One region of the Streptomyces cinnamoneus genome, then DNA from elsewhere that is predicted to be linked to it. Evidence: riboswitches for the same ligand, from Rfam matches in the RefSeq annotation. Region 1 holds a riboswitch; the other holds the start of a gene.
What was found. A riboswitch is a leader RNA that binds a small molecule or an ion and turns the genes downstream of it on or off. The one in region 1 is predicted to bind thiamine pyrophosphate.
Positions count from the first base shown of each region.

Region 1 (3,356 bases):
GGTGGTGTGGCTGCTGATGGTGGCGTTCGTCGGGTCCTGAGTCCCCGGCCAGGGCTCTCACCTGGGCTTTTCCTCACGAGGGAGCCCGTCGTCCACAGGACGGCGGGCTCCCTCGTTTTGTCTGCGACACTGGTAGAACCATGCCTGCACCTGGAGAACTCACTTTCGTCGCCCCCCGCGGAGCCAAGCTGCCCCCGCGGCACCTCGCCGACCTCTCGCCCGCCGAGCGCCGCGAGGCCGTCGCCGCCATCGGCGAGAAGCCCTTCCGCGCGAAGCAGCTGTCCCAGCACTACTTCGCGCGGTACGCCCACGATCCCGCGGCATGGACGGACATCCCGGCGGCCTCCCGCGAGAAGCTCGCGGCCGACCTGCTGCCGGACCTGATGAGCGTGGTGCGGCACATCTCGTGCGACGAGGACACCACCCGCAAGACCCTCTGGCGCCTGCACGACGGCAAGCTCGTCGAGTCCGTGCTGATGCGCTATCCCGACCGGGTCACCATGTGCATCAGCTCCCAGGCGGGCTGCGGCATGAACTGCCCGTTCTGCGCCACCGGCCAGGCGGGCCTCGACCGCAACCTGTCGACCGCCGAGATCGTCCACCAGATCGTCGACGGCATGCGCGCGCTGCGTGACGGCGAGGTGCCCGGCGGGCCGGCGCGCCTGTCCAACATCGTCTTCATGGGCATGGGCGAGCCGCTGGCCAACTACAAGCGCGTCGTCGGCGCCATCCGCCGGCTGACCGACCCCGAGCCCGACGGCCTGGGCCTGTCCCAGCGCGGCATCACCGTCTCCACCGTCGGCCTGGTGCCGGCGATGCACCGCTTCGCGGACGAGGGCTTCAAGTGCCGTCTCGCCGTCTCGCTGCACGCCCCGGACGACGAGCTGCGCGACACCCTCGTGCCGGTCAACACCCGCTGGAAGGTCCGCGAGGTCCTCGACGCCGCCTGGGAGTACGCGGAGAAGTCCGGTCGCCGGATCTCCATCGAGTACGCCCTGATCCGCGACATCAACGACCAGGCCTGGCGCGGTGACCTGCTCGGCCGCCTGCTCAAGGGCAAGCGGGTGCACGTCAACCTGATCCCGCTCAACCCCACGCCGGGTTCGAAGTGGACGGCTTCGCGGCCGGAGGACGAGCGTGCCTTCGTGGCGGCGATCGCGGCTCACGGCGTGCCCGTGACCGTGCGCGACACCCGTGGCCAGGAGATCGACGGCGCATGCGGGCAGCTGGCCGCCGCCGAGCGCTGATACTGTCCACCTGCGGTCAACCGCACAGCAAAACGTGACATAAATGAACATTCCGACAGGGGAGCGCACACAGCGCTGAGAGTGCGGCACGGCCCGCAGACCCTCGGACCTGATCCGGGTCATACCGGCGTAGGGAGTCAGCACCACCATGAACACCAACCTTCGGCGTGCCCTGAGCGCTGCCCTCGTGACCGCGCTCGGCGCCGGCGGCCTCGCCGCCTGCGGGGGCGGCGACGGTTCGGGCGGTGACGGGGACAAGACCGTCACGCTCGTGTCGCACGACTCCTTCGTGGCGTCCGACGAGGTCCTCGCGGAGTTCACCAAGGAGACCGGCTACAAGGTCAAGGTGGTCAAGGGCGGCGACGCGGGCGCGGCCGTCAACCAGGCCATCCTCTCCAAGAACCACCCGCAGGGCGACGTCTTCTTCGGCGTCGACAACACCCTGCTGTCGCGGGCGCTGGACAAGGGCCTGTTCGCGTCCTACGAGGCCAAGGGCCTGGACCGCGTCCCCGGCGCCCTCCAGCTGGACTCCTCCCGGCACCGCGTCACGCCCGTCGACTACGGCGACATCTGCGTGAACTACGACCGCGCCTACTTCGCCGACAAGAAGCTCGCGCCGCCGCAGAGCTTCGCCGACCTGGTCAAGCCGGAGTACAAGAACCTCCTGGTCACCGAGAACGTCAAGACGTCCTCGCCGGGCCTCGCCTTCCAGCTCGGCACGATCGCCGCCTTCGGCGAGGACGGCTGGCAGGACTACTGGAAGAAGCTCAAGGGCAACGGCGTCGAGGTCGTCGACGGCTGGGAGCAGGCCTACAACAGCCGCTTCTCCGGCTCCGCCACGGGCCGCAAGGCCAAGGGCGACAAGCCGCTGGTCGTCTCCTACGCCTCCAGCCCGCCGGCCGAGGTCATGGGCGCCGAGCCCGCGCCCGAGGAGGCCCCCACCGGGGTCGCCACCGGCACCTGCTTCCGGCAGATCGAGTTCGCCGGGCTGCTGAGCGGCGCGAAGAACACCGAGGGCGGCAAGGCCCTGATCGACTTCCTGGTCGGCAAGAAGTTCCAGGAGGACATGCCGCTCCAGATGTTCGTCAACCCCGCCAACCAGGACGCCCGGCTCCCGGAGCTCTTCACCAGGTACGGCGTCAAGGTCGAGAAGCCGGCGACCCTGGACAAGGAGCGGATCGCGGAGCACCGTGACGAGTGGATCAAGACGTGGTCCTCGCTCGTCCTGAAGTAACCCCGGCCACCGGGCGCACGACCCCGAAGGCCGGGCGCGCGGGCGCCCGGCGGACCGCGACGCGGCTCGGCCTGATGGCCGTGCCGCTCGCGTTCTTCGGGGTCTTCTTCGCCTACCCCGTCGCCTCGATCGTCTCCCGCGGCCTGAAGGACGGCGGGCGGTGGCAGTTCGCCCGGGCCGGCGAGGTGCTCACCGATCCCGCCATCGGCCACGTCCTGTGGTTCACCACCTGGCAGGCGGCCGCCTCCACCGCCCTGACGCTCGCCCTCGCGCTCCCCGGCGCCTACGTCTTCGCGCGGTTCGACTTCCCCGGCAAGCGCCTGCTGCGGGCCGTGGTCACCGTGCCGTTCGTCCTGCCGACGGTCGTCGTCGGCGCGGCCTTCCTGGCCCTGCTCGGGCACGGGGGACTGCTGGACGAGCTGTGGGGGGTGCGGCTGGACACCACGGTCTGGGCGATCCTCCTCGCCCACGTCTTCTTCAACTACGCCGTGGTCGTCCGGACCGTCGGCGGGCTGTGGGCCCAGCTCGACCCCCGCCAGGAGGAGGCGGCCAGGGTGCTGGGCGCCGGCCGCCTCGGGGCCTGGCGCCGGGTGACGCTGCCCGCGCTCGCCCCGGCCGTGGCGGCGGCCGCCCTGATGGTCTTCCTCTTCACCTTCACCTCCTTCGGCGTCGTCCAGATCCTGGGCGGTCCCCGCTACGCCACCCTGGAAGTGGAGATCTACCAGCAGACCGCCCAGCTGCTCGACCTGCCCACGGCGGCGGTGCTCACCCTGGTGCAGTTCGCCGCCGTGGCCGCGCTGCTGGCCGTGCACGCCCGGACCGTGCGCCGGCGCGAGGCGACGCTGCGGCTCGTCGACGCCGCCCGCACCGCCCGC
Region 1 is NZ_PKFQ01000001.1:5,081,166-5,084,521, forward strand. Features, by position in the region: gene CYQ11_RS22890 (phosphatidate cytidylyltransferase) at 1-40, shown strand, start outside; gene rlmN (dual-specificity RNA methyltransferase RlmN) at 141-1,247, shown strand; TPP riboswitch at 1,295-1,400, shown strand; gene CYQ11_RS22900 (thiamine ABC transporter substrate-binding protein) at 1,396-2,481, shown strand; gene CYQ11_RS22905 (ABC transporter permease) at 2,556-3,356, shown strand, end outside.

Region 2 (3,356 bases), 3.2 Mb from region 1:
GCGGAGAGGACCGCGTCGAGGAACTCCGGCAGGTCTCCCTGGCGCTTGCGGGCGTCTGTGCACAGGTACAGCCGGGCGTCGGCGAGCCGCTGGCGCGCGCTGTCGGGCATCGGGTCTCCCCCGGGTCGGCGGCCAGCGGGCCGGGGACGCGCCGTCGGCGTCCCCGGCCCGCTCACCGGATGGTTTTATCTCGCGGCGCGAGCGCGCCGTGGGTCAGACGGCGAGCGCCTGGGCGCGGCGCTTCACCTCCGTGCCGCGATTCTCCCGCAGGGCCTGCGCGGGCGTGCCGGGCAGGGTCGGGTCCTCGGTGAACAGCCACTCCAGCATCTCTTCGTCGCTGAAGCCGTCGTCCCGCAGCAGCGTCAAGGTCCCGGCCAGGCCCTTGACCACCTTGTCCTCGCCGATGAAGTCGGCGGGCACCATGAGCACTCGGTTCTCGCCACGTCGCACGGCGATCAGCTGGCCCTCCTTGACCAGCTGCCGGACACGCGTCACCTCGACGCCGAGCTTTTCGGCGATGTCGGGGAGGTTGAGCCAGGCGGGGACGAGAGCATCGATCTTTGCGTCAATCTCGGTCACGGGACAAGCCTGCCATCCGGGACTGACAGCCGGTAGCCGGGTTGACCCGAGCCGGGCCCCGAGCCGCGCCTCAGGTCACCCCTGTGGCCCCCTGACCACTTCCGCACCCCCGCTTTCACCGTCCGGCCGGCGCCTCGCGCGGGCTCACAGGACGGCGGACTTCAGGGGCACGGAGGCGTCCGCCGCCTTGGCGCGGTCGAGGAGCGCGCCCTTCTCGATGAGCTTGCGCCCCTGGGCCAGGTCGCGCGGGCGCCCCACGGCCAGCAGCGCCACCAGCACGCCCGCGCGCAGCCAGCACACGGTCCAGGCGGCGCTGTCCGGGTCGCCGCGCCACAGGAGCTCGTCGGCTGCGGAGTGGTGGCCCGCGTACTGCACGAAGCGGCCGAACTGCTCCGACCAGAAGTACGGCACCGGGTCGTAGACCTCGCCCTCGGCGGGGCCGTGCACGATGTTGGCCGCGACGGTCCGGGGGCCCTGGAGGGCGTTGTCCCAGTGGTGCACCAGCAGCCGCTCCCCGTAGCGGGCGGAGGGGAAGGAGGCGCAGTCGCCGACCGCGTAGACGTCCGGGAGGGAGGAGCGCAGCCGGTTGTCGGTCACCACGGAGCCGTCCTCGGCCAGCACGACGCCCGAGCCGTCCAGCCAGCGCGTCGCGGGGCGCGCGCCGATGCCCACGACCACCGCGTCCGTGTGCAGCCGCGTCCCGTCCTCCAGCACGACCGCGCCGGGTTCGACGGCGGCCACGGCGGCGCCCGTCAGCAGCCGGGCGCCGCTGCTCGCGTACCAGTCGGCCATGTGGCCGGAGACCTCGGCGGGCAGGGCGCCGGCCAGCGGCCGGTCGGCGGCCTCCACCACGGTCACCCGGCAGCCCGCCTCGCGCGCCGCGGTCGCGAACTCGGCGCCGATCCAGCCGGCCCCGACCGCGACGACGTCGCGCTGCCCGGCCAGCAGCGGGCGCAGCCGCTCCGCGTCGTCCATGGTGCGCAGCACGTGCACGCCCGGCACGCCCTCACTGCCCGGCAGCGCCACCGGCTGCGCGCCGGTGGCGACGACCAGGACGTCGTAGGGGACGGGGCCGCGCGAGGTCTCCAGCACGTGCTCGCCGGCCCGCAGCCCCGTGGCCTCGACGCCCAGCTCCAGGTCGATGGCGAGCGAGGCGAAGTCCACCTCGAAGGCGGAGCCCTCCGCCTTGCCGAGCAGGACGGCCTTGGAGAGCGGTGGCCGGTCGTACGGCGGATGGGGTTCCTCGCCCAGCAGGGAGATCGTGCCGCGCCAGCCCTGCTCGCGCAGGGCGACGGCGGTCTGCACCCCCGCCATGCCCGCGCCGACGATGACGACGCGCCGGTCACCGGAGGTATTCGTCTGCTCGCTCACCCGGTCCACTGTAGGGCGGCGGCCGGCCTTGGCCGGAGCACCGCGTGGGGAGACCTCTGACACAGCGTCACGATGTTTGGGCGCGCCGTCCGGCCCTCCGTGCGCCCGGCCGCCCTTCCGGGCCGTCGCCGGCGCGTACTAGGGTGGCCGCTGCAAGCACTCGCGGGAGCCCGGGCGGACCGGGCTGAGAGGGAGGCTGGACGGCCTCCGACCGTACGAACCTGATCCGGGTCATGCCGGCGAAGGGAGGGGCTGGAAGCCCATGCACGCGCATCGAACCCCGGCACACCCAACCCATGCGCACCACACGTACGACGTCCTCGTCATCGGCGGCGGGGTCATCGGCCTCGTCACGGCCTGGCGCGCCGCCCAGCGGGGGCTGCGCACGGCCGTCGCCGACCCCGCGCCCGGCGGCGGCGCGGCGCAGGTGGCGGCCGGGATGCTGGCCGCGGTCACCGAGCTGCACTACGGCGAGCAGGACCTGCTGGCCCTGAACCTGGCCTCGGCGCGCCGCTACCCGCAGTTCACGGCCGAGCTGGAGGAGGCGACCGGCCGGGACACCGGCTACCGCGCCTGCGGCACGCTGGCCGTCGCCCTGGACGCCGACGACCGGGCCCATCTGAGGGAGCTCCACGACCTCCAGCAGCGCTCGGGCCTGGACTCGCAGTGGCTGACCGGGCGCGAGTGCCGCCGCCTGGAGCCGATGCTCGCGCCGGGCGTGCGCGGCGGGCTCCACGCGCTCGGCGACCACCAGACCGACCCCCGCCGGCTGGCCGGGGCGCTGCTGACGGCCTGTGAGCGGGCCGGAGTGGCCCTCCACCGGTCGGCGGCGGTACGGGCGCTGCTGTCCGGCGACCGGGCGGCCGGCGCCGAACTCGCCGACGGCACGCGCGTCGCCGCCGGGCAGACCGTGCTGGCCGCGGGCAGCCACAGCGGCCGGCTGGAGGGCCTGCCGCCGGACGTCCTGCCGCCGGTCCGCCCGGTCAAGGGCCAGATCCTGCGGCTGCGCGTGCCGGAGGCGTACCGGCCCTTCCTCTCGCGGACCGTGCGGGCGGTGGTGCGCGGCGGCCACGTCTACCTGGTGCCGCGCGAGAACGGCGAGCTGGTCGTCGGGGCGACGACGGAGGAGCTGGGCTGGGACACCACCGTCACCGCGGGCGGCGTCTACGAGCTGCTGCGCGACGCCCACGAGCTGGTGCCCGGGATCACCGAGCTGCCGCTGGTGGAGACCCGGGCCGGGCTGCGCCCCTGCTCGCCCGACAACGCCCCCCTGCTCGGCCCCACCCGGCTGCCCGGCCTGCTGGCGGCCACCGGGCACCACCGCAACGGCGTCCTGCTCGCCCCGCTCACGGGTGACGTGATGGCCGAGGTGCTCACCACCGGGCGGCTGCCCGACGAGGCCCTGC
Region 2 is NZ_PKFQ01000001.1:1,914,124-1,917,479, forward strand. Features, by position in the region: gene thiE (thiamine phosphate synthase) at 1-110, opposite strand, end outside; gene CYQ11_RS07890 (Rv2175c family DNA-binding protein) at 214-579, opposite strand; gene CYQ11_RS07895 (NAD(P)/FAD-dependent oxidoreductase) at 724-1,950, opposite strand; TPP riboswitch at 2,103-2,215, shown strand; gene thiO (glycine oxidase ThiO) at 2,213-3,356, shown strand, end outside.
Region 2: it holds a riboswitch for thiamine pyrophosphate, as region 1 does, so the genes downstream of both, thiO (glycine oxidase ThiO) here and CYQ11_RS22900 (thiamine ABC transporter substrate-binding protein) in region 1, are expected to answer to the same signal.